DNA from 2 places in the Flintibacter sp. P01028 genome. Region 2 is predicted to be linked to the other one. Evidence: riboswitches for the same ligand, from Rfam matches in the RefSeq annotation. Region 2 holds a riboswitch; the other holds the start of a gene.
The links. A riboswitch is a leader RNA that binds a small molecule or an ion and turns the genes downstream of it on or off. The one in region 2 is predicted to bind ZMP and ZTP.
Positions count from the first base shown of each region.

Region 1: another riboswitch for ZMP and ZTP. It lies ahead of ACEVJK_RS01080 (formate--tetrahydrofolate ligase); the one in region 2 lies ahead of ACEVJK_RS07430 (IMP cyclohydrolase).

Region 1 covers NZ_JBHEVC010000001.1:196,023-211,848, forward strand. Annotated here, with positions in the region: gene truA (tRNA pseudouridine(38-40) synthase TruA) at 1-615, opposite strand, end outside; gene ACEVJK_RS01005 (helix-turn-helix domain-containing protein) at 657-878, opposite strand; gene ACEVJK_RS01010 (hypothetical protein) at 968-1,303, shown strand; gene ACEVJK_RS01015 (energy-coupling factor transporter transmembrane protein EcfT) at 1,234-2,043, opposite strand; gene ACEVJK_RS01020 (energy-coupling factor transporter ATPase) at 2,044-2,916, opposite strand; gene ACEVJK_RS01025 (energy-coupling factor transporter ATPase) at 3,047-3,892, opposite strand; gene ACEVJK_RS01030 (class I SAM-dependent methyltransferase) at 4,040-4,909, opposite strand; gene ACEVJK_RS01035 (hypothetical protein) at 5,161-5,874, shown strand; gene rbr (rubrerythrin) at 5,923-6,459, opposite strand; gene cysS (cysteine--tRNA ligase) at 6,691-8,136, opposite strand; gene epsC (serine O-acetyltransferase EpsC) at 8,194-8,868, opposite strand; partial or broken gene ACEVJK_RS01055 (helix-turn-helix transcriptional regulator) at 9,325-9,438, shown strand; gene ACEVJK_RS01060 (hypothetical protein) at 9,575-9,754, shown strand; gene ACEVJK_RS01065 (hypothetical protein) at 9,953-10,348, shown strand; gene ACEVJK_RS01070 (hypothetical protein) at 10,351-10,713, shown strand; gene ACEVJK_RS01075 (formate/nitrite transporter family protein) at 10,864-11,685, opposite strand; gene ACEVJK_RS01080 (formate--tetrahydrofolate ligase) at 11,695-13,359, opposite strand; ZMP/ZTP riboswitch at 13,413-13,504, opposite strand; gene ACEVJK_RS01085 (LysR family transcriptional regulator) at 13,594-14,529, opposite strand; gene ACEVJK_RS01090 (DUF4250 domain-containing protein) at 14,831-15,004, opposite strand; gene ACEVJK_RS01095 (histidine triad nucleotide-binding protein) at 15,016-15,354, opposite strand; gene ACEVJK_RS01100 (hypothetical protein) at 15,420-15,826, opposite strand, start outside.
Region 2 covers NZ_JBHEVC010000003.1:125,438-141,263, reverse strand. Annotated here, with positions in the region: gene thiI (tRNA uracil 4-sulfurtransferase ThiI) at 1-841, opposite strand, end outside; gene ACEVJK_RS07465 (VOC family protein) at 935-1,393, opposite strand; gene ACEVJK_RS07460 (YifB family Mg chelatase-like AAA ATPase) at 1,447-2,955, opposite strand; gene nifJ (pyruvate:ferredoxin (flavodoxin) oxidoreductase) at 3,325-6,960, shown strand; gene ACEVJK_RS07450 (DUF4352 domain-containing protein) at 7,033-7,608, opposite strand; gene ACEVJK_RS07445 (HAD family phosphatase) at 7,874-8,539, opposite strand; gene purD (phosphoribosylamine--glycine ligase) at 8,536-9,792, opposite strand; gene ACEVJK_RS07435 (phosphoribosylaminoimidazolecarboxamide formyltransferase) at 10,032-11,204, opposite strand; gene ACEVJK_RS07430 (IMP cyclohydrolase) at 11,232-11,939, opposite strand; ZMP/ZTP riboswitch at 11,986-12,067, opposite strand; gene purN (phosphoribosylglycinamide formyltransferase) at 12,102-12,758, opposite strand; gene purM (phosphoribosylformylglycinamidine cyclo-ligase) at 12,755-13,801, opposite strand; gene ACEVJK_RS07415 (amidophosphoribosyltransferase) at 13,938-15,362, opposite strand; gene ACEVJK_RS07410 (phosphoribosylaminoimidazolesuccinocarboxamide synthase) at 15,521-15,826, opposite strand, start outside.

The DNA.
Region 1 (15,826 bases), on a different contig from region 2:
GACGATGGTGCCTACCATCGCCCGAACCATGTTGTATAGAAAGCCGTTGGCGCACACCTTACACTCTATCAGTTCCCCCTGGCGGGAAACGTCGAAATAGTACACCGTCCGCACAGTGGTCCTGGTTTCGGTGCCCACGGACCGGACCGCCCGGAAGTCGTGAGTGCCCACGAACTGGCTGGCCGCCCTCCTCATCACGGACTCATCCAAGCGCTTTGGATAAAACCAGGCCCGGTCCACATAGAAGGGGTTGCCCAGCCGGGAGTTATACAGGCGGTAGGTATACTCCTTTTTCTGGCAGGAACCGATGGCGTTGAAAGAATCGGGCACCTGGGTGGCCTTGACCACCACAATATCGTTGGGCAGCCGGGTGTTGACCGCCAGAGGGATCCGGTCGCAGGGAATCGTGGAGGTGGTGCGGAAGTTGGCCACATAGACCTCAGCGTGGACGCCCGCGTCGGTACGGCCCGCCCCGGTGCATTTCACTGGATGGCAGACCACAGTGGACAGGGCCTTTTCCAGGGTTTCGGCCACGGACACAGCGTTTTTCTGAACCTGCCAGCCGTGATAGGCCGTACCGTTATACATCAGCTTTAAGGCAATATTGCGTTCCATGTAACACCTCGGTTCGGGTTGGTAAGAAGCGGGGTCGGCCCCTATTGGTTGATCTCCCGCCGCTCCGTCCGGCCCATCAGGTAGTCCAGGCTGACGTTGAAGTAGTCGGCCAGAAACACCAGACCAAGGGCGGTAGGGTGGCACTTTCCATACTCATAATCCTGATAGGTTCGGTATTTGACCCCGCAAATATCAGCAAGCTGGTTTTGAGTCAGATGCTGCTCGTTCCGTAGTTCCTTGATACGTTCTGAAAATGTTGCCATAATACATCCTTTTCTCTTGGCACACGGAATTTTCGTGCTATACTATATAATGCACGGAAAAATCGTGAGATTCAGAGGGGTAATCAATTATGAACATGATACTTTATAAACTCTTTCAAGACAACCCTGGGCTTGCCGGGGAAGTGGCAAAGTTCTGCCGAACCGTCCCTGGTTACCAGGCGGCAGAGGCAGATTTTGCCAGCCAGGCTGACCAAATCAGCCGGCTGGTAGGGCCGGAATGTTATCTCCCCTTTGAGGCGGCTATGAACGCCCAACTGGCCTATGAGGCGCGGGCCTACTACCTGTTCGGTCTGGGCCTGCGGCGGGAGCTGCTCTCCGCCCTGGAGCCGGATGATCAAAGCCCAATATGCGCCAGCACGCCCACTCCCACGGCCATGGCCAGGAAAAAGGCCAGCACCATATAGTCCCTGGCCTGATACTTCAGCTGGCGCAGGCGGGTGCGCCCCTCTCCCCCGTGGTAGCAGCGGCACTCCATCGCCACCGCCAGCTCATCCGCCCGGCGGAAGGCGGAGATAAACAGGGGGACCAGCAGCGGGATCAGGGCTTTGGCCCGCTGGATCAGGTTCCCGCTCTCAAAATCGGCTCCCCTGGCCCGCTGGGCGGACATGATCTTGTCCGTTTCCTCGATCAGAGTTGGGATAAACCGCAGGGCAATAGACATCATCATGGACAGCTCATGGACGGGGACCCGGATCTTCTTCAAGGGATTCATCAGGGACTCCAACCCGTCCGTGAGCAGGATGGGCGAGGTGGTGTAGGTCAACAGAAAGGTGCCAGCAATAAGCATCATGATGCGGACCACCATAAAGAAGGCCTGGAACACCCCCTCCATGGTGATGGTCAGTACCCATATCTTTACCAGCACATGGGTGCCGGGGGTGTAGAATAGGTTGAGGATGGCCGTAAAAATGGCAATGAACAACACTGGCTTCATCCCCCGAAGGATGGAGCGCACTGGGACCTTGGATACGGCGATGGACAAAGCCAGCAGGCAGAACATGATGGCATAGGTGACAAACCACTTAGCCAGAAACAGGGCCACGATATAGATCACCACAGCGATCAGCTTGGTACGGGGGTCCAGCTTGTGGACCAGGGAGTTACCTGGAAAATACTGTCCCAGGGTGATATCCTTCAGCGCCATTCAGCCCACCCCCTTCTCATTGCGGCCCAGCTTGGCCAAAATGGCGGCCTTGGCCTGCTCCACCGTGAACACCGAGGGGTCGATGTCCACCCCCAGGGCCCGAAGCCGGTGGAACACCCTGGTCATCTGGGGGACGCCCAGCCCCATCTGTTCCAGCTCGTCCCCGTGCTGAAACACCTCACGTGGGGTACCCTGGAAGGGGATGGTCCCGTCGTCGATGACCACCAGCCGGTCCACAGTGCGGGCCATGTCCTCCATGGAGTGGGACACCAGGATAATGGTGGCGTTGTGGGCCTGGTGGTAGTCCCGGATATTTTGCAGGATGGATTCCACTCCCTCCGGGTCTAGTCCGGCGGTGGGCTCGTCTAAAATGAGCACCTTGGGCTCCATGGCGATAACTCCGGCGATGGCTACCCGGCGCTTCTGGCCGCCGGACAGTTCAAAGGGAGATTTCTCCAGCTGGTCGTCCCGCAGGCCCACAAAATAGGCGGCGGACCGCACCCGGCGGTCGATCTCCTCCTCGTCCAGCCCCATATTTTTCGGACCGAAGGAGATGTCCTTATAGACTGTTTCCTCAAAGAGCTGGTACTCCGGGTACTGAAAGACCAGCCCTACCTGGAACCGGCTTTTTCGGGTGGTCTGGGGGTCGGTCCAGATGTCAGTGCCCTGGAGGAGTACCTGGCCCGATGTGGGCTTGAGCAGGCCGTTCAGATGCTGGATCAGGGTTGACTTCCCCGAGCCTGTGTGGCCAATAATGCCCAGATACTCTCCGGGATAAGCCTGAAAATCCACCTTCTCCAGTGCGGTGCGCTCAAAGGGTGTGCCGGCGGAGTAGGTGTGGGTCAGTTGTTTCGTTTCAATGATAGGGTCCATGAGAGGTTCCATCCTTGTATCAGTGGTACACGCCCCAGTGATGGAGTCGCGTCCAAAAAACTCTCCCCCAAGGGAAGGCACATGGGAGCGCGGCAGAGCCCGTCCCCAACAATAACATATCAGTTCCCGCTTACGACAGCACGGACCACAGGGCCGCGGCACACTCCTCGTCTGAGAGGGCGTCCAGAGGGACGCTGATTCCCTCCTGCCTCAGCTCCCAGAGAAGCTGGGTGGTCTGGGGGACCGTGAGCCCTACCGCCTTCAGCTCCTCCACATGGGAAAAAACCTCCTTGGGCACTCCGTCGGCCACCACACGGCCCTTAGACATAACCACCAATCGGTCAGCCTGTGCGGCCTCGTCCATGTGGTGGGTGATAAGGACCACCGTAACTCCCCGCTCCTGGTTCAGCGCCTTGATGGTGCGGAGCACATCGGCCCGTCCGGTGGGGTCCAACATGGCGGTGGGCTCGTCCAGCACGACGCACCGCGGTTCCATGGCGATGACTCCGGCGATGGCGATCCGCTGCTTCTGCCCTCCGGACAGCAAATGGGGAGCGTGCTCCCGGAACTCATACATATTTACCGCCTTCAGGGCCTCATCCACCCGCTTGCGGATCTCTTCCGGGGGGACACCCAGATTTTCAGGTGCGAAGGCCACATCCTCCTCCACCACATTGGCGACGATCTGGTTGTCCGGGTTCTGAAACACCATACCCACCGCGCGGCGGATGTCCAGCAGCCTGTCCTCATCCGTAGTGTCAATGCCGTCCACGTACACCTTGCCTCCGCTGGGCAGCAGGATAGCGTTCATATGCTTGGCCAAGGTGGATTTTCCGCTCCCGTTGTGCCCCAGGACGGCTACAAAGGAGCCTTCCTTGATGGCCAGATCTACACCGTCCAGCACCACTGGGGACACCCCCTCGGCCGCCGGGTAGGAGAAACGGAGGTCTTCAGTTTTGATGATGGTGTTGCTCATAAGATAGCCCTTTCTGGATAGAGTTGAGAGCAGAGAGCAAAGAGTGGGGATATAGCCGCATATCCGTGCGGTTTCACTCCGCCTTCCGTCCTATTGTTGTTCCACCACACGGCCGGGACTCGCCCTGATCTCTTCCCTCTCAACACTTCACGCCTCATGCTTGACCCAACGCCCCGTGGCCCCACAGGGGAGGACCAGCCCGCTTTCGGTGACAGGCAGCCCCAGCTCGTCACTGGTAGTGTGGCCGCCGAAGCGTTTGGAGAGGATGGTCTCCAGGATATAGGTCACCACGCTGGGCGCCAGCCCGGTGGTGTAGGAGTTCAAAATAACGAACAGCGGGTCGTCGGACAGCACTCCAGATACCAGCTCCACGAATGGAAACAGGTTTTCCTCCAGCTTCCACACCTCTCCGGTGGGGCCCCGACCATAGCTGGGCGGGTCCATGATGATGGCATCGTACCTCCGTCCCCGGCGTATCTCCCGTTCCACGAACTTGGCACAGTCATCCACAATCCAGCGGATGGGCGCTTCCTCCAAGCCGGAGGCCCTGGCGTTCTCCCGTGCCCACTGGACCATACCCTTGGCTGCGTCTACATGACAGACGCTGGCTCCGGCCGCGGCGCAGGCCACGGTGGCCCCTCCGGTATAGGCAAACAGGTTAAGCACCGAAATAGGCCGGCCGGCCTTTTGAATCTGTTCCCGGGCAAAGTCCCAGTTGACCGCCTGCTCTGGAAACAGGCCGGTGTGCTTGAAGTTCATGGGCTTGATGTTAAAGGTCAGGTCCCCATAGGATACCGTCCACCGCTCCGGCATGGACTTATTCTGCCACTGTCCTCCCCCCGTGGAGGAGCGGGCATATCGGCCGGCATTCACTTTCCAACCCCGGTGGGTCCGGGGCGTGTTCCAGATGGCCTGGGGGTCAGGGCGGACCAACAGCTGGTCCCCCCACCGCTCCAGCTTTTCTCCCCGGCCACAGTCGATCAGCTCATAATCCTTCCAGTTGTCGGACGCCCACATATATGGCACACCTCACCTGTTCGATCCTCCTGATATACAGGGGCAAAACGATTGGAAAACTAAGTTAGTATATCATTCCAGACCGTTCCAGTCAATGAATTATGACTGATTCCCTGTCGAAAGGGCAGAAAAACCTTCCTTTCCCCTGCTGGGGCCAGAGAAAGGATTGTAATTATTCCCGACCTGTGGTAAGATATCTGGGAAAATGACAAAAACCGCGGTTTGTTCCGCGTTTCAGAGAGGTGCTATCCATGGACCATCCCTTTCGAGGTGCTGCCTTCGGCGGCTTTAACCGCCAGGACGTCCTGACCTATTTAGAAAATACCGCCAGGGAAGCCGCTCAACAGCGCGAGGCCCTGGAGCAGCAGTTGGAACAGCAGCGTCAGGCCGCCGAGTCTGCCCTTCGCCAGATTGAGGAACAAAGCCAACAGATCCTCCAGCTCCAGCAGGCCAACCAGCGGCTCCAGGAGGAGAAGGACGCCCTCTCCGGTCAACTGGAGCAGACCAATGTGGCCCTGTCCACCAGCCGTACCGAGCGCAGCCAGTTAAGCGACCGGCTGGCCCAGCTAGAGAACTCACTGGCCCAGGCCCAAACCAGGATCGCCGCCTTGGAACCGGACGCCGAAGCTTACGCCGCCCTGAAGGAGCGGACCGCCGGCGTAGAGCTGGAGGCCCACCGACGGGCCCAGACCGTCCAGGAGCAGGCGGAGGAGCAGGCCCGTCAGCTCCGCCGTCAGATGGAGCGTTGGATGCAGCGAGTGGAGCAGGAATACGATGTTCTTCGTACCCAGGTGGAGTCCACTGTTTCTCATGCTGCCGACCAGCTGGACAAGGCTGGCGCCGCCTTGAAAGAGGTGGGCGTCCTCCTGGAAGCCCAGGATGTGGCCCTGGATTCTCTGGCCCAGGCTTATGCGGACAGCGACCTCACCAAGGTGAAGGCTCCCATGCCCATCCCCGAAAGCTGACTGAAAAAAGCAGGACCGCCGGTGGCGGTCCTGCTTTTTCTGTTTCCATCAATAGTTTTCAGCCTTCAGCTGGAAATAATCCCTGGGATGGGCGCAAACGGGGCATACCTCGGGGGCCTGCTTGCCCACATGGATGTGGCCACAGTTGGAGCACTGCCAAATCATGTCGCCATCGCGGGAGAAGACAATGCCGCCCTCCACGTTGGCCAGCAGCTTCAGGTAGCGTTCCTCGTGCTCCTTCTCGATCTTGGCGACCTCCTCAAACAAGAAAGCGATATGGTCGAAGCCTTCCTCCTTGGCCTCCTTGGCCATGGTGGCGTACATATCGGTCCACTCGTAATTCTCACCCTCGGCGGCAGCCTTTAGGTTCTCCGCGGTAGTTCCAATGCCCTCCAGCAGCTTAAACCAGATCTCGGCGTGCTCCTTCTCGTTGGCGGCGGTCTCTTCAAAGATCTTGGAGATCTGGACATAGCCGTCCTTCTTGGCCTTGGAGGCGAAATAAGTATACTTGTTGCGGGCCTGGGACTCGCCGGCAAACGCGGTCCACAGATTGGCTTCGGTCTTGCTTCCCTTCAGCTCAGGCATGATAATTACCTCACTTTCCTGTATTTGTTAAATGAGAATTATTCTCAATAACTTAGTTTTAATATAGCAAACCGGCGCGAAAATGTCAATGGGAAAAGCAAAAATTTTCCTCAATTTTTTCTCACGCTCCCCTGGAAAAAAGGCGTGGAACCTGTACCATAAAACAGGCAGAAATCGATCAGCCGGGGGCGGCCATTCCTTTGCAGGATGGCCGCCCCCGGCATCTCCCTGTTATACCCGCTTCCAGGACGCGCCTCCGGGCACGTCGGTGACCTCGATGCCCATCGCCTTCAGCTCATCCCGGATGCGGTCGGCTTCGGCAAAATTCTTTGCCTTTTTGGCCTCGCCCCGTGCCAGCACCAGAGCGTCGACGGCCGGCTCCCCTTCGCCGGTGACGGTATAGCCGCCGGCAGACTGGGACTTCTGAGCCGCCTGCTCCTTCCGCACCTTCTCCGCCTTTTCCAGCAACGACAGGGACAAAACCTGGTCAAAGTTGTTCAGGATGGCCAGCTTGGTGGCCCCGTTGGTCTTGGCCTTCAGGGCGTCATACAGGGCGGTGACTCCCATGGATGTGTTCAGGTCATTGCCCACCTGCTGACGGAATTTCATCTGATACTCACCCAAGAGGTCCTCGTCCACCACACCGTCCTTGGGGTCGATGGCCGCGATCTTGGCGATCAGCTTTTGGTAAGCCCCAGCGGCGTTATCCAGATTTTCCCAGGAAAAGACCAGACCCTTGCGGTAATGGGACTGGAGGCAGAAGAACCGATAGGCCAGAGGGTCATAGCCCTTCTCCTCCAGTAAGGACACAGTGAGGAACTCCCCCTTGGACTTGGACATTTTTCCGCTGTTTGTATTTAAATGGTGGACATGGAACCACTGCTTGCACCAGGGGTGACCCAGGTAGCTCTCCGACTGGGCAATCTCGTTGGTGTGGTGGGGGAAGGCATTGTCGATCCCGCCACAGTGCAGGTCCAAATACTCTCCGTTGTGCTTGAGGGAGATACCGGTACATTCGATATGCCATCCGGGATAGCCCACCCCCCAGGGGGAATCCCACTTCAGGGCCTGGTCCTCGAATTTGCTCTTGGTGAACCAGAGGACGAAGTCGTTTTTATTCCGCTTGTTGGAGTCCTCCTCCACGCCCTCCCGGACGCCTACCGCCAGGTCCTCCTCATCGTGGTCGTTGAACACATAATAGCGGTCCAGCTTGGAGGAGTCAAAATAAACGTTTCCTCCAGCCAGGTAGGCGTACCCCTTTTCGATCAGGCCGGACACGATCCGGATATAGTCCTCAATGCAGTTGGTGGCGGGCTCCACCACGTCGGGCCGCTTGATATTCAGCTTTTCACAGTCGTTGAAAAAGGCGTCAGTATAGAACTTGGCAATCTCCATGACTGACTTGTGCTCCCGTTTGGCGCCCTTGAGCATCTTATCCTCGCCGGTGTCAGCGTCAGAGGCCAGATGGCCCACATCGGTGATGTTCATGACCCGATTGACCTCGTACCCATCGTAGCGCAGGAATTTTTCCAGCACATCCTCCATGATATAGGAGCGCAGGTTGCCAATGTGGGCAAAGTGGTATACTGTGGGACCGCAGGTATACATCTCTACATGTCCGGGAGTATGAGTTTGAAATTCCTCTTTGTTATGGGTCGCGGAATTATACAGATACATGGTACCTCTCCTTTTTATCTAGTCTCTTTCTCTTGTCCTCAGAGCGCAGGCGGCCGGTCAGACCGTCTCCCGCTCTCCCTGTTCCCTAATAATCTCGTATCGCTCATCCAGCAGCTTTTCGATAAATTCCAGTCTGGAGGACAGGGCCTCCAGGCGCTCCAGCGTGGGATTTTCCACGCTGGTCTGGTCCACTTCATCCGCGTATCGGGTGGTGCGTCCGGCGATGCGGACGATCTGGGCCGGGATACCCACGGCAGTAGCGTCCTCCGGCACCTCGGACAGGACCACGGCGTTAGCCGCGATCCGGGAGTTGTCGCCCACCTTGATGGGGCCCAGCACCTTGGCCCCGCAGCTGACTAGGACATTATTGCCAATGGTGGGGTGGCGCTTGCCCTGATCCTTACCGGTCCCCCCCAGAGTGACTCCATGGTAGAGCAGGCAGTCGTCCCCCACCTCGGCGGTTTCTCCGATGACGATGCCCATACCATGGTCCATGACCAGACGGCGGCCGATCTTGGCCCCAGGATGGATCTCAATACCGGTCCAGAACCGGCTCCACTGGGAGACTGCCCTGGCCAAAAATTTCAGATTATGACAGTATAACCAATGGGCAAGCCGGTGATACAACAGGGCATGCACCCCTTGATAGAGCAAAAATATCTCCAATTTGGAGTGCGCGGCCGGGTCACGGCGCTGATACGCCTCCAAGGTTTCCATGAGGGATCTGAACATAGGCTCCTCCTTCCTTATTTTGCGGTAATCCTGCCCCTCGCTGGGCAGGACAAAAAGAAAACCTCTTATGCCCATTTTGGCATAAGAGGCGATAACTCGCGGTTCCACTCTCATTTCTCACTTGACCGGCCGCTATCGGGGCCGAACCGGAGGCCATTACGCCCCGCGCTCCCGGACGCACTTCACGTCTGCCGCTGTGGGCCCCCTTTCAGCCGGTGAAGGGCCCTCTCTGTCCGTTGGCCGGGACGCTACTCTTTCCGTTCCTTGCGCTTGTTACAAATCATTATATTAGCATCCTTCCTGGGAGGTGTCAAGTATAGCCCCGCCTTTTTCTCTGTTTTTCCCCCTCCAGCCGCCTGTCAACTTCAAGTTGACAAATTTCCAGCTTATTTTTCTTGTCATATCGTGGGATTTGGGGTATCTTGGATGCAGAATCAGAAAGGTGGGAGGACCATGATGGAACTGTATGAACGGATCGCCCTGGCCCGGAAGCAGGCCGGATTATCCCAGGAGCAGTTGGGAGAAAAGCTAGGCGTCTCCCGGCAGGCGGTAAGCAAATGGGAGAGCGGAAATCCCCAAACAAAAAGATATTAAGGAACAGCCCGTGTTTACCTGCTTGTAGAATGCTGTTGTATAAGAAATGACACTTGAAATATTGTATTTTTTTCTACATCTAATAAATTAGAATTTGCAAAGGAGACCAGTTATGAAAAAAATCACTAATAAATATAATGGAATGATGTATGGGATGTGTATTGGTGTAGGTGTAGGAACGGCATTAGGCGTGGTATTTAATCACACTATATTAGGATTAGCTATAGGGCTTGGAGCAGGTATGTTTATCGGGAGTTTTTATACTAATAAACATGATGACGATGTAGAGTAGTAAGTGTAAATAAAATTGCAGTTTGTAGATACCAAAATATCGTATTCAGACGGAGCGATCCAGACACGGCGGTGGGAAAATCTCTTAGATTTTTCCGCCGTTTTTAGTGGCTGGTTCACTTCGGCAGTTGAGCGAGCTTGCGAGCGAACAGTAAGCCCCCGTTATCTAACAAGGGGGGCACAAAAAACAAGAGATAAAATGGTCCGGGACCGTTTAGCTCAGTTTTATCGGGAGGTGCTGCAAGATGAGACCTATTCCGCTGTCCTACCGGACGCCATCCTGCGAGAGGCGGAGGCGGGCGTTCTTTCCTCCCACTCTGTCGAGAATATGCTCCTGTTCCCGCCGGTCATATTGATTACAAACGCCAGTTATACCACGGTCCAGCGGGCCCTGAAGCTGCTGGACCACTTTGCGGACCTCCGCTCCTATCCCTCCGACGCGGGCAGCGACCTGGAGCAGTTGAGCAAGAGATCCCCTGTGGATGACCTTTCCAGCCGTGAGGAGCCCCGCCGGGAGCCCCTGTCTTTCGGTGCCGCAGTGGGTGCCGTTATCTTAGGCTTAATAGTAACCGTGCTGCTCCTCAGCTTCCTCTGACCTTGGATATTCGGACATTTGACCTGCGGGTGTGCGGCGGGGTCCTGGTATTTTATATCGTCAACCGCTGCCTTCTTATTCCTAACTCAGACGGACACTTAGGATGGTTCCTGTCCTGCTATGCCAACGACCTGTTTGCCGGGGGAGCCATATGCGCCTGGGCTGACTACCTTTTGCGCTGGGGCAGGCTAGCCCCCCTTCGCTCGGTAAAGCACGCGGTCCCCCTGCTTTTGGCCTGCGGGCTGGTGTGGGAGGTTCTCGCCCCACTTTGGAAAGCGGGGGCAGTCTTCGACCCCTGGGACTTCGTCGCCTATCAGGCGGGCGGACTGCTCTACTTAACCGCCAGAGAACGGGCCTGTCGATAGCGGTCCTCCGGGCTTATTCTGAAGAAAGGGTCGTCTAAAGCACCTGTGAAAGTTCAAAAAACCGGCTGACCACGCCCGGTCGAAAAAACGGCTGTGGGAGATGTGATCAAAAGACCATCTCCCACAGCCGTTTTCTATGCCAATAGGCCGTCAGCTTTTCGGGCGGTAGCAATACCACAGCAGGCCGCCCAGCCCCGCGCCGCCCAGGACGTTCCCAATCGTGACGGGGAGCAGGTTTCCCAGCAGGAATCCCCCCACTGTCAATGCAGACAAGTCCAGCCCCGCCTCCGCCGCCAGTTGGGCATAGGCCGGGACCATCTTGGCCATAAGGCCAGCGGCAATATAGTACATATTGGCAACGCAGTGCTCAAAGCCGCACAGGACAAAGTAACATACCGGAAGAAATGCCCCCATCAGGCGGCTGGCTGTGTCCCTGCCCGACATGGCCATGACCACGCCCAGGCAGACCAGAAGGTTGCAGAAGAAGCCCAGCACCACCCCATTCTGGAAGGGGATGGCACACTTGGCGGCCGCCATTCTCATTGTGAACAGGGCCAGCTGCCCGCCGGAGTAGTCGAACTGACCGAACCAAGCGCAGCCCGCCGCCACCAGCAGGGCTCCGGCAAAATTAGACAGGTAGACGATGCTCCAATTCCGCAACATCCCCCGCCAGGAGCAGCGCCCATCCAGCAGAGAAATGGTGATCAGGCAGTTGCCGGTAAAGAGCTCCGCCCCGGTGGCTATCACCATTCCCAGCCCGAAGGGGAACAGCAGGCCACACACCGTCCGGGCGGTCCAGGTGCCCTGGATGCCATAGGAGGCCGTGTTAGTGGCGGCGCTGCCCATGGCGATCAAGGCCCCAGCCAGGATGCCCAGCAGAATCAGGACAGAGGCTGGCTTTCCGGCCTTCTCCGCCCCAGCGGCGGCGTAGAGCGCCGTCACCTGGGCGGGGGAATTGAAATGGTTATCCATGTGCCCCCCTCAGAACAGGCCGGAGATTACTCCGTTCTCATCCACGTCGATCTTTTCCGCGGAGGGTACCTTGGGCAGGCCGGGCATAGTCATAATATCCCCAGTCTGGACCACCACAAAGCCGGCGCCCGCAGACACCTTCACCTTGGACACCGTAATGGTAAAGCCCTCGGGGCGGCCCAGCCTGGTCTGGTCATCGGTGAGGGAATACTGGGTCTTGGCCATGCACACGGGCAGGCCGCCCATGCCCATCCTCTCCAGCCGCTCCAGCTCCTTGGATGCGGCAGCGGAATAGCTCACGCCCACGCCCCCATATATCTTTTTCACCACAGCCTCGATCTTGCTCTTTAAAGGCTGATCTAACTCATAGGCGTAGGTAAACTTCTTGGGCTGCTCACACAGGCGGAGCACCTCCTGGGCCAGTTGGATACCGCCCTCGCCCCCTCTGCCCCACACTTCGGACAAGGCCACGTTGACCCCCAGTTCTTTACACTTGGAGCGGATCAGGTCCAGTTCTCTGTCGGTGTCGTTGACAAAGCGGTTGATGGCCACCACACAGGGCAAACCGAAGACCTGGGTGATATTCTCCACATGCTTGAGCAGGTTGGGCAGGCCCCGCTCCAACGCCTCCAGGTTTTCCTCTCCCAACTGGGCCTTGGGCACACCGCCGTTGTACTTCAGCGCCTTAACCGTGGCCACGATGACCACCGCGTCCGGGGTCAGTCCGGCGGCCCGGCATTTGATGTCCAGAAACTTCTCCGCACCCAGGTCAGCTCCGAAGCCCGCCTCGGTGACCACATAGTCGGCCAGCTTCAGGGCGGTGTCAGTGGCGGAGACGGAGTTGCAGCCGTGGGCGATGTTGGCAAAGGGGCCGCCGTGGACAAAGGCGGGAGTGTTCTCCAGCGTCTGGACCAGATTGGGCTTGATGGCGTCCTTCAGCAGGGCGGCCATGGCTCCCTGGGCCTTCAGGTCGGCGGCGGTCACCGGCCGGTCGTCATAGGTGTAGCCCACGATGATACGAGCCAGCCGCTCCTTCAAATCCTTCAGGCCGGTAGCCAGACACAGGACCGCCATGATCTCGCTGGCCACCGTGATATCAAAGCCGTCCTCTCGCGGGACGCCCTGCATCCGGCCGCCCAGACCGTCCACGATATTTCGCAACTGCCGGTCGTTCATATCCACACAGCGGCGCCAGGTGATCTTCTTCACGTCGATGCCCAGCTCGTTACCCTGCTGGATATGGTTGTCCAACATGGCGGCCAGAAGGTTATTGGCCGCTCCGATGGCGTGGAAGTCGCCGGTGAAGTGGAGGTTGATATCCTCCATAGGCACCACCTGGGCGTAACCACCACCGGCGGCGCCGCCCTTGACGCCGAACACAGGGCCAAGGGAGGGCTCCCGCAGGGCCAGGATTACGTTCTTGTCCAGCTTTTTCAGCGCGTCAGCCAGCCCAACGGAGGTGGTGGTCTTGCCCTCTCCGGCGGGGGTCGGATTGATAGCGGTGACCAGGATCAGCTTGCCCTTCCGGGCCTTGTCCCGCAGGGGGGTGATGTCGATTTTAGCCTTATAGCGCCCATAGTATTCCAGCAGTTCCTCGCTGACCCCCGCCTTGTGGGCCACCTGGCCAATTGGAAGCATCTCCGCGGCCTGGGCGATCTCGATGTCAGTCTTCATCTTCCATAACTCCTTCCTGTTGCGCCCGCAAAAATAAAAGGGCGCACTAAGCAATAGTGCGCCCAGACGGTCGGCAATATGGCGTTTCACACGCCGGGCCCTGTTCCACGTGGTCACTCCACTTCCGTCAGTCGCAGGGCTTGGATTCAGTTTAGCATAGGCCTCCTCCCTCGTCAAGGGGGGCGGTGTGGTTTCTCTCCGTCCCTTTTGCTGAAAATCAGGCCCGATATTTGTTCAAAGGTTGGCGGGACGGTCAAAGCGGCTGTAATACTCCTTGATCAGGTCGATAAACGTTCTGGCCGCCGGTGACAGGAATCCATTTTTCTTGTAGACCACCGCCATGGGGCAGGTCAGTGGCGGCTCTCCGATGGTAAAGCAGGCCAGCCGGTCCAGATATGGGGTGCGAGAGATGCCGCTCTCCTGTAAAAAGGCGAAGCCCATGTTTTCCGCCACCAGATTGATGGCTGTGGTATTGTTGGTGGTCACCAAAATATTCTGGGGCTCCACGTTATGGACGGAGAAGGTATTGTGGAGCAGCTTGGACAGCCGCCAGTCCGGGGGCAGCATCACGATACGCTCCCGCTCCAGCTGCCGCAGGTCGGGGAAGGGTATGGGGTCGTCGTAGGTACTGGTGAGCCCTCGGACCAGGGGGTGGTCCCGGTGGGCCAAAAGGAAAATATGCTCCCGCATGACCAGTTCATAGGTCAGCTCCGTCAGATCCCCAGGGATGTGCATGATGCAGAAGTCCGTGACACTGCCCGCTGCCAGATCCCCCAGTTCGGGCACCGGCGCCTCATGGAGAACCACCTGCACGTCGGAGTATTGCTTGGTGAACAGGGGCAGCACATCGGGCAGTAGGGTGGAACCACGCCAAGGGGATACGCCGATGTGGAGGACAGGCCGCTTCTCGTTCTGCAGATCCCGCAGGTCGCTGACCAGCTGCCGGTCCAAATAACTCTGGCGCTCCAGATAGGCATGGAACACCTCCCCTGCCGGCGTCAGCTTTAGGGGCGAGTGGGAACGGTCCAGCAACACGGCCCCCAGATTGGACTCCAGCTTGGCCAGATACTGGCTGAGATAGGGTTGGGAGAGATAGAGCCGCTCCGCCGCTTTGGAGATGCTCCGCTCCTTGACGATGGCCATAAAATATTCCGGATTCTTGACGAACATAAACAGCACACCCCATAACTAAAAAGCTATGAGGATTATATCACAGTTCCCCCAGTATGGAAAGGGGTATCTTCCTTTTTCTGATACAGAAAGAAAAACCGGAGCCGTGGAATGATCCACGGCCCCGGTCTGCCCGGCGGTATTGCCTGCCCCGCCCAAGCGTCTGGTGGTCAGAGCGCGCCCTCAGTCAGGAAAAGTGAAAGTAGGGAGGTGTAAGGAGGATGAGAGTTAGCTCTCTCTAACCACGTATAGGTTAGCACATCCTAACTCTCTTGTCAACCCTTTTTTCCGACCTCCTCTATCAAAGGAATTGGTTGCGCTCTCTATGGTAGGTGTAGCCTATGGCAGCCAGCTTATCCTCCACCCCGCTCTGCTCTACATCCAGCTGCGCGCACAGCTCCTCCAGGGTGCAGCCGTCATCCCTAAGCCGGGTATTCAGGAAGCTGAGGAGGATGGCGGGATCATTCGGTACCATCCCCTTCTTCCTCAGCCTGGAGGCCAGGTCATATCCCGGCCAGACAGAACATGGAAATGGAGATGGGGGACAGACTGGCCCGCCTGCTCCCCAATATTGGACACCACACGGTAGCTGTCCAGGCCCAGCTCCTTGGTCACTTTGGAGATGACTGCGAAAATATGGGCCACTACGGCGGCGTTGTCCTCTGTCACCTCGGCCACAGATCCGATATGGGCCTTGGGGATAACCAAAAAGTGGGTGGGCGCCTGGGGATCGATGTCATGGAAGGCAAAGCATACCTCGTCCTCGTAGACTTTGTTGGACGGGATCTGCCCCTCCGCAATCTTACAAAACAGACAGTCAGACATTGGGAAACCTCCTTTGTTTGTTAGTAAGACCATTGTACCCCCTTTTGCCAGAATTGCCAAGGTTTTTATTCCTCCACCGGGAGCAGCCCTCCCAGAGAGAAGGTCTGGCCTAAGATGGTAAGGGATGTCACCTCATCCGGGTCCACAATTTGATTCAGTTGGAACACAAATTCTCCCATCCCGGTATCTGGATTATAGCTCTGGCTCACTGTGCGGCCTACAGATGCGGTTTGGCCGTCCAACAGATTCAGAACGGTAGTACTTTCTATTTCGGAAAACGCCGCTGGCCCCCACATACGGAAATCGTTTTCCTCTCCTTGAATCATAAAGGCAACACTGATGGGCGAAACATACAGCGACTGCAGGACCATATTGTCTTCTCCCACCTGAATGGGAAGCCCGGCCTCATATTGTCGTCCGCTGTCCTGGTCAGGCAGTTTCACACAAAAGTCATGCCGCTCCTGAGAAAAGT
Region 2 (15,826 bases):
CGCACCGTTTGGCCACCTCCTGGGAGATGCGCATCATGAACCGGCGCATGATGATGGTGAACAGCTCCTCCGGGCAGGAGCGGCGCAGCTCCTCCTGGATGGCGGTGAAGGGGACCACATGGACCGTGAGCCGCCCGCACCAGGGAGTGAGCAGCCGGGCCAGCTCCAGCACCTTCTCCTTGGCCTCCGGGGAGGTATAGGGGTAGGAGAAGAAGTGGACCATCTCCAGTGCGACGCCCCGCTTGGCAATCATCCAGGAGGCCACTGGCGAGTCAATGCCGCCGGACAGCAGGGATACCGCTCTGCCGTTGATGCCCACCGGCAGGCCGCCCGCGCCTGGCTCCGGGTCGGCGTGGACGAAGGCGGCGTAGTCCCGAATCTCCACATAGACGGTCAGCTCCGGGTGATGGACGTCCACTTCCAGATTGTCATAGGCCTCATGGAGCTCACCGCCCACATACTGGCTTACCTGGATAGAGGTCATGGGAAAGGTCTTGTCCGCCCGCTTGGTCTCCACCTTGAAGGTCCTGGCGGAGCGGAGCTGGCTGTCCAGATACTCCCGGCAGGCGGCCAGGATGGCGTCCTTGTCCTTCTCACAGGAGCGGGCCCGGGACAGCCCCAGGACTCCAAAGACTTTTTTCATGGCCTCCCAGGCCCCGTCCATGTCGCAGTCCGCATTCATGGGCTCCACATAGGTGGTGGACTGGCGGGTATATACCCGGAACTGGCCCAGGCCGTTTAAGCGGCGGTGGATGTTGGCCTGGAGCTTATCCTCAAAGCTGCGGCGGTTCAGACCCTTCAGGACCAGCTCGCCCAGCTTGAGCAAAATCATTTCATTCATATTTGGTCGGTTCCTTTCCTGTTGAACACTGGTGATTAAACCATCATAGCAGATTTTTTTCCGGGGGACAAGGGGGAGCATCGGTATGTAGGATCACCGCAGGCAGGCGTTTACGAATTTCATAGGTACGTCCATTCGGACAGCGACCTGGTCTGGCGTCATCCCACTGGCCAGAAAGCGCCTGCAGACCGCCTTCATATTTTCCCCGACCTCAATGATATGCCGGTCAGGGTCATAGAAGCGGATCACGCGCTGTCCCCACCTATGCTCCTTGACGGGGTGTACATAGTCCACCTGGAACCCCTTGAGCCGGTCAGCAAACTGGTCAAAATCATCTTCTTCAAAGTAGAGCTCGAAGTTGTTGCCGCCGAAGGAGATGGCCCTGTCTCCGATAAATTCCTGATAGGTTTCCGCGGTCTGGAGGGCCAGACCGCCTGTTAAGGTCTTATTCGCGCCAAAATCCATAATTACATGGAGCCCAAACACCCTGTTATAAAATTCCACAGACTGATCAATGTCCCTCACCACCAGCATGGGATTTTTTAATTTCATGGTATATTCCTCCATAAATTTCCAAGTAATCGGGGGAACGCCCTGGTTTTACCTCACCGCCGCAGGTACTCCGGTGGGCGGAACTGCAGGGCCTCGGCCAAGTGTTGGGGCTGGATGGCCTCGCTTCTCTCCAGATCGGCGATGGTCCGGGCCACCCGCAGGATTCGGTCATAGCTCCGGGCGGTGAGCCCAAGGCGGTCGAAGGCTCCCCGCATCAGCTTTTGGCAGTCTTCATCCAGGGCACAGAAGCGGTCCAGCTCCACCCGGCCCAGCTGGGAATTGCAGGGGGAGCCGCTTCGGCGGGTCTGTACCGCTCTGGCCCGGTCCACCCGGGCCTTGATCACGGAGGATGGCTCTGCCTGCTCCCGCTGGGACAGCTCCTCAAAATTCAGGGCATCCACCTGAACAAAGAGGTCGATACGGTCCAGCAGGGGGCCGGACAGGCGGGAGAGATACTTTTTTACCTCGTGCTCCGTACACCGGCATCGGCCGGAGGGGTGGCCGTACCAGCCGCATTTGCAGGGGTTCATGGCGCATACCAGCATGAACCGGCTGGGATAGGTGACTGTGCCGGAGGCCCGGGAGATCTGGACCTGGCCGTCCTCCAGGGGCTGGCGCAGCACCTCCAGCACCTCCTTGGGGAACTCGGGCAGCTCGTCCAAAAAAAGCACGCCGTTGTGTGCAAGAGAAATTTCACCTGGCCGGGGATTGGAGCCGCCCCCCGCCATTCCCATAGGGGATACGGTGTGGTGAGGGGAGCGGAAGGGTCTGATATCGATCAGGGGCCGCTCTCTGGAGGTCAGGCCCATTACCGAGTGAATCTCAGTGGTCTCCAGCGCTTCCTGCCGGGACATGGCAGGCAGAATAGAGGGCAGTCGGCGGGCCAGCATGGACTTGCCGGAGCCGGGTGGGCCGGACATGAGTACATTGTGCCCCCCGGCCGCGGCGATCTCCAGAGCCCGCTTTACCAGGTCCTGCCCCTTCACCTCGGAGAAGTCGGGGCAGCAGTCGGATTCCGGGGAGGGGGACCACGGGGGCGCGGGGATGATGGCTTCCTCGCCGGACAGGTGGCGTACCAGCTGGGCCACATCCCGTACAGGGTAGACGGCGGGACCATCGGCCAGAGTGGCCTCGGCAGCGTTATCCTCTGGGACGAAGAGGGCGCGGATGCCCTCACGCTTGGCCTGTAGGGCCATAGGCAGCATCCCAGCGCAGGGCCGCAGCTCCCCTGAAAGGGAGAGCTCCCCCACAAAGGCGCAGTCCCGGTCGCGCAGCTTCAGTTGGCCGCCGGCGCACAGGATTCCCACCAAAATGGGGAGGTCGTAGAGAGTGCCGGACTTTTTCACATGGGCGGGCGCCAGATTGACGGTGATGCGGCTCACCGGGAAGGTGAAGCCGCAGTTTTTGATGGCCGCCCTTACCCGGTCTCTGGCCTCGTTGACAGCAGCGTCGGGGAGGCCCACCACATTGAAGGCGGGCAGTCCGCTGGACAGATCACATTCGGCGGAAACAGAATAGCCGGACACTCCATGGAGCCCCAGGGAACGGATGGTGAAGACCATGGGAAAACCTCCTGTTGCCGGGCCGAAGGCCCGGATGGGTTGCTTGATTTCTATTTTACTTGTTTCTCCCAAAAATTTCAATGGAAGGTATAGCTTTTTCTATATATGTCGAGGAAAAAAGCAAGAAAAATTTCATCCATTGGATTTACAAACGGGGGAAAAAATGATAAACTAGGAGCGGTCAAGAATACTGCTCCGCTCCCCTACTGCCGGGGGGCGGCACTGTCATGTGCTCCCATAAGAAAACACCTATAACTATCATAGGCGTTTTACAGGGGGGGCATTGGCATGCTTAGGGCAGAAATGTCTGGAACATGGACGAGCGTTCCCCGCCCGTCCGCCAAAATATGAAGAAAGTAGGGAACTCTCATGGCAAGAAAATTCAAAACCATGGACGGCAACAATGCTGCGGCATATGTCAGCTACGCCTTCACCGAAGTGGCCGGCATCTACCCCATTACCCCGTCCAGTCCTATGGCCGACTATGTGGATCAGTGGGCGGCCCAGGGCCAGAAGAACATCTTTGGCACCACTGTCAAGGTGATCGAGATGCAGTCTGAGGCTGGTGCCGCCGGTACTGTCCACGGCTCTCTGAACGCGGGCGCCCTGACTACCACCTACACCGCCTCCCAGGGCCTGCTGCTGATGATCCCCAATATGTACAAGATCGCCGGCGAGCTGCTGCCCGCGGTGTTCCATGTATCCGCCCGTACCGTGGCCGCTCAGTCCCTGAATATCTTTGGCGACCACTCCGACGTTATGGCCTGCCGCCAGACCGGCTTCGCCATGCTGGCTGAGGGCAACGTGCAGGAGGTCATGGACCTGGCTCCTGTGGCCCACCTGTCCGCCATCAAGGGCCGCGTCCCCTTTATCAACTTCTTCGACGGCTTCCGTACTTCCCACGAGATCCAGAAGGTTGCCATCTGGGACTATGCCGACCTGGCTGAGATGGTGGACATGGACGCCGTGGCTGACTTCCGCAAGCGTGCGCTGAACCCTGAGCATCCCACCATGCGCGGCTCCCACGAGAACGGCGATATCTTCTTCCAGCACCGCGAGGCGTGCAACAAGTACTATGACGCTCTTCCTGAGATCGTTGAGGAGTACATGGGCAAGATCAACGCCAAGCTGGGCACCAACTACCAGCTATTCAACTACTATGGCGCTCCCGATGCCGACCGGGTCATCATCGCCATGGGCTCCATCTGCGACGTGGCGGAGGAGGTCATTGACTACCTGAATGCCCACGGTGAGAAGGTTGGCCTGATCAAGGTCCGTCTGTACCGCCCCTTCAAGGCGGACAAGCTGATCGCCGCCATTCCCGCCACCGCCAAGAAGATCGCTGTTCTGGACCGCACCAAGGAGCCCGGAGCCCTGGGCGATCCCCTGTACCTGGATGTCATTACCGCTCTGGCTGGCGCCGGCATCACCGATAAGGTGGTCGTGGGCGGCCGCTACGGCTTGGGCTCCAAGGACACCCCGCCCAAGAGCGTCTTTGCTGTGTATGAGAACCTGGCTCAGGACAAGCCCAAGGACCACTTCACTATGGGCATCGTGGACGACGTGACCGGCAGCTCCCTGGAGGAGCACAAGGCGCCCAACACCGCCGCGGAAGGCACCATCGAGTGCAAGTTCTGGGGTCTGGGCGGCGACGGCACTGTGGGCGCCAACAAGAACTCCATCAAGATCATCGGCGACCACACCGACAAGTACGTGCAGGCTTATTTCCAGTATGACTCCAAGAAGACCGGCGGTGTGACCATCAGCCACCTGCGCTTCGGCGATAAGCCCATCCGCTCCCCCTACTATATCAATAAGGCCGACTTTGTGGCCTGCCACAACCCCTCCTATGTGACCAAGGACTTCCCCATGGTCCGTGACGTCAAGCCCGGCGGCGTGTTTATGATCAACTGCCAGTGGTCTGACGAGGAGCTGGCCCACCACCTGTCTGCCGAGGCCAAGCGGTATATTGCCGAGAACGATATCCAGCTGTATACCATCAACGCCATCGACCTGGCCCAGCAGATCGGCATGGGCAAGCGTACCAATACCATTCTCCAGTCCGCCTTCTTTACTCTGGCCAAGGTCATGCCCCAGGAGGAGGCCATCCAGTATATGAAGGATGCCGCCACCAAGTCCTACCTGAAGAAAGGCCAGGATATCGTGGACATGAACCACAAGGCCATCGACCTGGGCGCCACCGCTTTCAAGAAGTACGATGTGCCCGCCGACTGGAAGAACGCCAAGGACGAGGTCAAGGTCAGCAAGCACACTGGCCCCGCCAAGCTGGTGGACATGGTCAACAGCATTCTGGACCCCGTGGACCGCATGGATGGCGACAGCCTGCCTGTTTCCGCCTTCGTGCCCCATGCGGATGGCACCTTCGAGCTGGGCGCCGCCGCCTACGAGAAGCGCGGCGTGGCCGTCTCCGTGCCCACCTGGGACTCCTCTAAGTGTATCCAGTGTAACCAGTGCTCCTATGTCTGCCCCCACGCCACTATCCGTCCCTTTGCCCTGACTGAGGAGGAGGCCGCCAAGGCTCCCGCTTCCGCCAAGATCGTGGACGTGAAGGCCGGCAAGGGCAAGGGTCAGTACAAGTTCTCCATCGCCATCAGCCCCCTGGATTGTATGGGCTGCGGCGTGTGCGCCAACATCTGTCCCACCAGCGCCCTGACCATGGTGGGCCAGGAGGAGGAGCTGCCCCAGCAGGACGCCTTCAACTACATGGTGGCCAATGTTTCCGTCAAGGAGGATGTGGCTGACCTGACTGTTAAGGGCTCCCAGTTCAAGAAGCCTCTGCTGGAGTTCTCCGGCTCCTGCGCCGGCTGCGCCGAGACCGCCTATGCCCGCCTGATCACCCAGCTGTTCGGCGACCGGATGTATATCTCCAACGCCACCGGCTGTTCCTCCATCTGGGGCGGCCCCGCCGCTACCTCTCCCTATGCCACTACTGCTGAGGGCAAGGGTCCCGCCTGGGCCAACTCTCTGTTTGAGGACAACGCCGAGCATGGCCTGGGTATGTATCTGGGTCAGAAGGCCATCCGCAACCGGCTGGCCGCTAAGACCGAGGCTCTGATCGCGGTGGAGTGGGCCCGTCCCGAACTGAAGGAGGCCGCCCAGAAGTGGCTGGATACCATGGAGGACGGCACCGCTAACGGCGAGGCTGCCAAGGCCTATGTGGCCGCTCTGGAGGCCAGCCTGTGCACCGTGGACGAGCTGCTGGCTAACTCCAACCCTGAGATCCAGGCGTTTGGCAAGGAGCTGCAGGCCAAGGGTGAGAAGCTGTGTCAGTGCGACGCCTGCAAGCTGGTGGCGGAAATCCTCCAGGAGAAGGATTACCTGGCCAAGAAGTCCGTCTGGATCTTCGGCGGCGACGGCTGGGCTTACGACATCGGCTTCGGCGGCGTGGACCACGTCCTGGCCTCCGGCGAGGATGTCAATATCTTCGTCTTTGACACCGAGGTGTACTCCAACACCGGCGGACAGGCGTCCAAGGCCTCTAACATCGGCCAGGTGGCCCAGTTTGCCGCCGCCGGTAAGACCGTGGCCAAGAAGAGCCTGGCTGAGATCGCCATGACCTACGGCTACGTTTATGTGGCCCAGGTGGCCATGGGTGCCAACCCCAACCAGACACTGAAGGCCATTGCCGAGGCCGAGGCCTATCACGGCCCCTCCCTCATCATCGGCTATGCCCCCTGTGAGATGCACTCTATCAAGGGCGGTATGACCAACTGCCAGGCTGAGATGAAGAAGGCTGTGGAGTGCGGCTACTGGAACCTGTTCCGCTTCAACCCCGCTGCCAAGGCGGAGGGCAAGAATCCCTTTACCCTGGACAGCAAGGCGCCCGCCGGCGGCTATCAGGAGTTCCTGATGAACGAGGCCCGCTACTCCAGCCTGACCCGGTCCTTCCCCGACCGCGCCAAGGAGCTCTTCGCCCTGAACGAGGAGACCGCCAAGAAGCGCTACGAGAAGCTGACCCGTCTGCAGAAGATGTACGAGGAATAAAGATCCCCGGCACATCCTTGCCACAACAAAAAGAGCCTGTGTCCCACGGGACACAGGCTCTTTATATATCACTTATTGGTCTTCCGCTGTGAAGAACACGAAGAAGGTATCGCCCTCAGAGTTGTCGTCAAACTGCTCCAAATAGGAAATGGAAAAATCCCGGTTGCCGGCGGGTACCTCGTATACCAGCAGGCCGGTCACTTCCTCGTCCACCGACAGAGGGTAAGTACCGGGGAGCTGCTCGTCAGTCAGAGGAGGCAACTCCTCAAACGTCTCCGGGTCAGTAGTGATGGGATAGCAGAAGGCGTTCTCGTCATCGCTGTTCCACTGGACCTGGAAGTCAGTATCATACATTTCAATGCTGGAGGTGCTGGTATTTTTTACAGTCACCTCAGCCACCAAAAGCTCATTGCCTTCAGCGGGGAGATATCCCTCGTACTCCTTGGCCATGTGGGCGCTGTTGACCGTATAATCAAAGAAATAAGTGTGTACAGTGTCCGCGATCCGTCCCTCGCCATAGCCGTCTTCCGCGTGTACGTTGCCGCTGCTGTCAGCGGTCCCGCCAGTGGAGGGAGTGCCGCCTGTGCCACAGGCGGCCAGAGTGAGGGAGAGCGCCAGTGCCGCCGCGATAGAGATAAGTTTTTTCATGTTTTACAGTCCTTTCAATATCCTCTGATTTAAAATTAAAAAGGTGTGCTTTTATAAAGGGGATGGAAATGGAAAAATGTTGAAAAAAACTTGCCCAATCAGGTGCCTTGTGATATATTTAGGAACTGGAAAGGTGTGGAGCAAAAATTTGTAAAGGTACACCTTTTCAAAATATTTCTATCCGGAGAGAAACATACTGCTTATCTTTCCAACTATGACACATACCCCTTCTGCCCTGGAGCGACCAGGACAGAAGGGTGTTTTTTTACAGTTCTCGCTGTAAATAGTGTAGTAGGCTGGACAGATCATCAAATTTTTTCCAGATCAGCGAATCCAACTCAGGGGAAGAGGGGATCAGGTCTGGTATCATCACAGCGGTCATCCCCGCACTGAGGGCGGAGCGGATACCGTTGGGGGAGTCCTCAACAGCAACCGCCTTGGCCGGAGAGACGCCCAGCCTCTGGCAGGCCGCCCGATAGATCTCCGGGTCCGGCTTGCTCTTGGATACCTGGTCCCCGGTCACAACGGCCTGGAAGTATCGGCCCAGACCGGAGTGCTCCAACCGGTATATGGTCCGGTCGTAATAGGTGGAGGTTGCCAGCGCCAGGGGCATCTGCCTTGACTGAAGAAACTCCAGAACCTCACGGGCGCCCTCCTTGACCGGGACGCCCTCCCGCTCCATCCGCTCGGTGGCTAACCGGGAGCGGAGCTCCATAAAGGGCTCGTGAGGAAAGTCGGGCCCCAAGAGCCGGGGCAGAAGGGCCAGCACATCCCCGCGGCCCCGGCCCACTACCTCTGGATAGCAGTCTGCCGCCTGAGGGCAACCCATCTGCCGGCCGGCTTCCTCCCAGGCCCAGTAACCCAGACGCTCGGTGTCAAAGAGGGTGCCGTCGGCGTCAAATACTACGCCCTCCAATTCTTTCTTGTTCATACCTTCCCGATATCGGTGCGGAAGTGCATATCCTGGAAGGAGACGGGCTTGACCGCCTCATAGGCCCTAGAGATGGCCTCCTCCAGATTGGACCCGGTGGTGGTGACCCCCAGTACACGGCCGCCCGCGGTGAGGATCGAGCCGTCCTTGCCAATCTTTGTGCCGGCGTGGAATACGGTGGCCAGCCTGCCCGCCTCATCCAGCCCGGAGATAGGGTAACCGCTCTGGTATTTCACCGGGTAGCCTCCGGAGGCCAGCACCAGACAGCAGGCGGCGCCCTTCTTCCATTTGATTTCGCACCGGTCCAGGGTGCCGTCCACACAGGCCTCGAAGATGTCCAGCAGGTCGCTGTCCAGCATGGACAGGATGGGCTGGGTCTCCGGGTCTCCAAACCGGGCATTGTACTCTACCACTCTGGGGCCGTCCTTGGTGAGCATTAGGCCGAAGTAGATGACCCCCTTAAAGGGACGCCCTTCCGCCTTCATAGCAGCCACAGTGGGCAGAAAAATCTTGTCCATGCACTCCTTCGCAATCTCCGGGGTGTACTTGGGAGAGGGACAGAAGGCACCCATGCCCCCGGTGTTGGGTCCCTGGTTTCCGTCATAGGCCCGTTTGTGGTCCTGGCTGGACAGCATGGGGACCAGGTGCTCCCCGTCACAGAAGGCCAGCACAGTCACCTCAGGGCCTACCATACACTCCTCGATGACCACAGTGGAGCCGGAGTCACCGAACTTTCTGCCCTCCATCATGTCTCGGACGGCGGCCTCGGCCTCCTCCACAGTGGCGGCCACCACTACCCCCTTGCCCAGAGCCAGGCCGTCGGCCTTGACTACGATGGGAGCCCCCTGCGCCCGAATATAGGACAGGGCGTTGTCTAAGTCGGTAAAGGTCTCATATTTGGCGGTGGGGATGTGGTACTTCTTCATCAGCCCTTTGGAAAAGGCCTTGCTGGCCTCGATGATGGCGGCGTTGGCACGGGGGCCAAAGGCGCGGATGCCCGCCGCCTCCAGGGCGTCTACCATACCCAGGGCCAGGGGGTCATCCGGGGCCACCATGACAAAGTCCATGGCGTTCTCCCTGGCCCATTGGACCATGCCCTCCACATCGGTGGCTTTGATGGGGACACACTTGGCCACCTGGGCGATGCCACCGTTGCCGGGGGCGCAGTATAACTCCGTGACCCTAGGGCTCTGGGCCAGCTTCCAGCAGATGGCGTGCTCACGCCCGCCTCCGCCGACGACTAAAACTTTCATAATATGCTCCTTTCATACGGGCGGCCATAGACCATCCAGTTTAGCGGAGTTTCTACCAAAGGCAGAAAGGATATTAATGCTGTCCGAAAGCGAATTTATTTTGCCGCAGGACACTATGCCCCCTGGCCGTGCGGCGGTTAAAAGCATCTTTTTCATTGAAAAGGCAAGGGGGGTATCGGCGGCGGCTCCCTTAAGAACCGACGCCGTATCCAGAGGGGCAAAGCCCCCACTGAAAGTGCTTAATGGTGGAACAGTCTGATTCCGGTAAATGCCATGACCATGCCGTACTTGTCCGCCGTGGCGATGACCTGATCGTCCCGGATGGAACCGCCGGGCTGGGCAATATACTGAACACCGGACTTCCTGGCCCGCTCCACGTTGTCCCCGAAGGGGAAGAAGGCGTCGGAGCCCACGGTGACGCCGGACATCTGGGCGATCCAATCTTTCTTTTCCTGCTCTGTCAACACATCGGGCTTCACTTTGAAGGTGTTCTGCCACACGCCTTCGGCCAGCACGTCGTCGTGCTCGTCGGAGATATAGATGTCGATGGCGTTATCCCGGTCAGGGCGGCGGATGTGGTCTACGAACTGCAGCCCCAAAACCTTGGGGTGCTGACGCAGCCACCAGATATCCGCCTTGTTGCCCGCCAGACGGGTGCAGTGGATGCGGCTCTGCTGGCCGGCACCTACACCGATGGTCATGCCATCCTTGACATAGCACACGGAGTTGGACTGGGTGTACTTCAAAGTGATGAGGGACAGGAGCATATCGTTTTTGGCCTGCTGGGACAGCTCCTTGTTTGCGGTGACCAGGTTAGAGAGCATCTCCTCGCTGATATCCAGGTCGTTATAGCCCTGCTCAAAGGTGATACCGAAAATGTTGCGGCGCTCAATAGGGGCGGGCTGGTACTCCGGGTCGATCTGAACCACATTATAGCTGCCCTTGCGTTTCATTTTCAGGATCTCCAGGGCTTCATCAGTATAGCCGGGGGCGATGACGCCGTCGGACACCTCGGCGGCCAGGAAGCGGGCGGTGTCTCCGTCACACACATCAGACAGGGCGGCCCAGTCCCCGAAGGAGCACAGCCGGTCGGCACCTCGGGCCCGGATATAGGCGCAGGCGATAGGGGACAGGTCCCCTTCTGGAGCGAAATAGATGTGCCGCTCGGTATCGGACAGGGGCAGGCCCAGGGCGGCTCCGGCGGGAGAGACGTGCTTGAAGGAGGCGGCGGCGGGCAGGCCGGTGGCTTTCTTCAGAGCCTTCACCAACTGCCAGGAGTTGAGAGCATCCATAAAGTTGATATAGCCCGGCTTGCCATTGAGCACCTTGAGGGGCAGATCGCCCTGCTCCATAAAGATGCGGGCGGGCTTCTGGTTGGGGTTGCAGCCGTATTTCAGTTCCAGTTCATTCATGTGAGCGTACTTCCTTTCTGGCGGTGTTCAGCCATGCTTGTTGATGATGACGGTCTCCCTGGCGCCGCTGGCCAGGTCGATGTACTGGACGAACAGGGATACTTTATTGTCGTGGTTCAGGTTGGCCCAGAGCTCTTCCGCCCAGGTCTGAGCGTCCGGGGCCTCGATGGCCACCTTCCGGGGCTCGCCCTCGAAGGAGGGCAGAGGGTCCAGGTTCTCCTGATAGGTGTGGATGAAGTGGCCAGTGCCGGCCACAGGGGCGTCGTACTCATAGAAGTAGCGGTGGTTGCAGCTGGGATCACCGTCAGCCGACTTCAGGATGGATAGCTGATAACTGCCGTCGGCCTCCACCACACCAGAGATGCGGGGGGTGTAGTTGGGGGGATCGGGCTCAAAGCAGCGGGTGCGAAGGGCCTCGATATAGCTCTTGCCATCCAGAAGGAACCGCTGGATGGTGTCGGTCTGGTCCCCGTTAGTGACTACGGTGGCCCCGTTTACCACCCTCACAGGATGGTAGATAATGAGAGAGGGGTCCACCATCTTGCTCTCGTCAAATGCCTTGGTGCGGATGCCGTCCTCGGTTTCCTCAAAAACCCGGTTGCGGCTGTTCTCACTGCGGCCCATAATGAAATAGGCGATGGCGGCCTTGCTGTTGTCGGCGGTGCGGCCCAGGACGATGCCGCGGCCAGGATAGGGATGGTTGGAAAGGATCTCCTTCAGATCATGTGTCTTCACAGTATTCCTCCTTTGTTGTAAAAAAAGGGCGCACCAGTTCTGTGAATTGGTGCGCCCAGACGGTCGGCCTTGTATTACGCGATACTCCCCGTGGTCATTTCCACTTACCGTCAGTCATATCGCACAGTTACATTGTAGCAAAAAAGGGTAAGAAAAGCAAATTCATTCTGCGTTCCGCGTTCCGCGTTCTGGATGCTCCAAAACACGGACGGTCCGCCCCTCCACCTTTAGCCGGTCCTGACAGAACAGGGACACGGCTTGGGGGAGCAGCTGCCACTCGCACTGCTCCATGATGCGCCGCTGGAGTACCTCCGGCGTGTCGTCGGGGAGGACCTCCACCGCCTTTTGAGAGACGATGGGGCCGCCATCGCACTCCTCGCTGACGAAGTGGACAGTGGCGCCGGACAGCTTGACCCCATACTCCAGGGCCTTCTCATGGACATGGAGGCCGTAGCACCCTGGGCCGGCGAAGGAAGGGATGAGGGCGGGATGGACATTGAGGATGGCGTTGGGGAAGGCGCGGACCATCTCGCCAGTCAGAATGACCATAAAGCCGGCCAATACCACCAGGTCGATATCCAATCCCTTCAGCTTGTCTACCAGGGCCGCAGTCATGGCCTGGCTGGAGGGGTAGTCCTTTCGGGCCGCCACATAGCCGGGGATGCCGGCGGCCTTGGCCCGCTCCAGGGCATAGGCGCTGGGGGTGGAGGAAATGACAGCGGTGATTCGACCGTTGATCAGCTCACCCCGCCCCTGGGCGTCGATGAGAGCCTGGAGATTGGTGCCGCCCCCGGATACCAAAACCGCGATATTTTTCATTTGACTAACTCCACACCGTCGCTGCCAGAGACCACAGAGCCGACCTGATAGGCATTCTCGCCCGCATCCGTCAGAGTGGAGAGAGCCCGCTCCGCCTGAACAGCGGGGATGGCCAGGATCATGCCCAGGCCCATGTTGAAGGTGTTGTACATATCCCGCTCCGGGATGTTTCCCTTCCGCTGGATCAGATCAAAGATGGGCAGCTTGGGGAAGGTCTTGAGATCAATGCGGGCGGTGAGGCCGTCCGTCATCATTCGGGGCACGTTCTCGTAGAACCCGCCGCCGGTAATATGACTGATGGCGTGAATATCTACTCCGGCCTTCAGCAGAGCCTTGACCGCCTTGACATAGATGCGGGTGGGGGCCAACAAAGTCTCGCCCAGGCTCCGGCCGCCCAGCTCCTCCATGGGGGAGGTCAGGTCAGTGTGCTCCACATCCAGCACCTTGCGGACCAGAGAGAACCCGTTGGAGTGGACGCCGGTGGAGCCAAGTCCGATGAGCACGTCGCCGGTGGATAGGCGCTTGCCGTCAATGATATTTTCCTCGTCCACGATGCCCACAGAGAAGCCGGCCAGGTCATAGTCCTCGTCGGGCATGACGCCGGGGTGTTCAGCGGTCTCGCCGCCCACCAGGGCGCACTCAGACTGGCGGCAGCCCTCGGCGATGCCGGCGACGATTTCGGCAATACGGGCGGGGTCATTCCGGCCACAGGCGATGTAGTCCAGAAAAAACAGGGGAGAGGCGCCGCCGCAGATGATGTCGTTGACGCACATAGCCACGCAGTCGATGCCGATGGTGTCGTGCTTGTTCAGCAGCATGGCCAGCCGCAGTTTGGTGCCCACGCCGTCGGTGCCAGACACCAGCACTGGTTTTTTCATGCCGGCCATGTCGGGGGCAAACATACCGCCGAAGCCGCCCAGAGTACCCATGACACCGGGAATATAAGTGGATTCCACCATAGGCTTGATGCGCTGAACAGCCTCATAGCCAGCGGTGACGTCTACGCCGGCGGCGGCATAGGAAGCGGAGTGGGAGTTTTTCATCTTCAGACCTCCAGATCAAATTAGAACTTAAAAGTCAGGAATTGTGGAGTGCGCCCCAGACGGAACAGTGGAGTTCAGCCCGGCAGGACCGGAGCCATTCTGACTTCACATTCCGGTTGGGATGGCGTGCTGACGCCTATTCTTTGCCGCTCCAGCAGTAAGTACACACCTTGTCCCGGTCCAGACCGATGGCCTCCAGCAGGCCATCCAGAGACTGGTAGCCGAGAGAGTCAAAACCGAGCTTCTCACAGATGGCCTTGAGCATGCACTGGCCTCGTTCAGTGCGGGCGTCAGAGTACTCCTCCAGGTGGAGCTGGCCCTCGTCCCCCTCCAGCTCCTGGACCGTACGGCGGGCCAACAGGTCCATGTCCGAGTTGCCACGGGAGAAGTTGAGGTATTTGCAGCTGTACATAATGGGGGGGCAGGCGGAGCGCATATGGACCTCCTCCGCCCCGGACTCATAGAGAAATTCCACCGTTTCCCGGAGCTGGGTTCCCCGGACGATGGAGTCGTCCACGAAGAGCAGTTTCTTGCCCTCAATGAGCTCGGGTACCGGAATCTGCTTCATCTTGGCCACCTGATTCCGAACGTCCTGGTTGGTGGGCATAAAGGAACGGGGCCAGGTGGGGGTATACTTGACAAAGGGGCGGGCAAATGGCTTGCCGCTGCGGTTGGCATAGCCGATGGCGTGGGGCACGCCGGAGTCGGGCACACCGGCCACATAGTCCACCTTGGGGAGAAGACCGTGGAGAACCTCATCCCGGGCCATAATCTCGCCATTCTGATAGCGCATGACCTCCACATTTTTCCCCTCATAGTTGGAGTTGGGGTAGCCGTAGTAGGTCCACAAAAAGGCGCAGATCTTCATCTCCTCGCCGGCGGGGGACAGGGTTTCATACCCGTCAGCCGTAATACGCACGATCTCTCTCGGCCCCAGCTCATAGGCGTCGGCATAACCCAGCTTATGGTAGGCGAAGGACTCGAAGGACACACAACAGCCCTCCTGGTTCTGGCCCACCAGGACCGGCAGCCGGCCCAACTTGTCCCGGGCGGCGATGATCTCCCCCTTGTCGGTGAGGACGAGCAGGGTCATGGAGCCCTTGATTTCGTCCTGGGCGTGGAGGATACCGGACACCAGATCATCTTTCTGATTGATGAGGGCCGCGGTCAGCTCAGTAGCGTTGACCTTGCCGGAGCTCATGGCCATAAACTGATGTCCGTGGTCGGAGAAATACTGCTGGATTAGCTCCTCGGCATTGTTGATGATGCCCACGGTGGTGATGGCGTACAGGCCTAAGTGGGATCGGACCAGCAGGGGCTGAGGATCGGTATCGCTGATGCAGCCGATGCCGCTGCAACCGTGGAAGTCAGACAGATCCTTCTCGAACTTGGTGCGGAAGGGGGTGTTCTCGATGGAGTGGATCTGGCGCTGGAATCCGTCCTGGGGGTCATGGATCAACATACCGCCCCGGCGGGTACCCAGATGGGAGTGGTAGTCCACTCCGAAAAAGATATCAAGGGTCACGTCCCGCTTGGAAACGGCCCCAAAAAAACCACCCATTTATTTGCTCCTTACTTTTTGCGTTTGTGCAGGAAAAACCAGGCAGCTCCAACCAGTCCCGCAAGGATCAGCAGCATGAAAGGCAACGCGATGGGGCTGCTGCTGATAAGAATGGCGGTGGGGCCGTCCTGCCCGCCAATGATACCGACGTCCACGATTTAGGCGAAGAACAGCTTGGACAGGGTCATGGGATCGATGTACTTGCCGTCCTTGTAGACCCGCATATTGCCGGAGGCCACCTCGTCGATGAGCATAACCTTGCCGTCCGCGTCGTAGCCGAACTCGAACTTGATGTCGTACAGGACCATGCCCTTCTCCTTCAGGTCGTCGGCCACAATCTGGGTGATCTTCTGAGTCTCCTCCTTGATGGCGTCGTACTGCTCCTCGGTCATGACACCCAGAGCGACCAGACCGTCCTTGGTGACCAGGGGATCGCCCAGGGCGTCATTCTTAAAGGTAGTTTC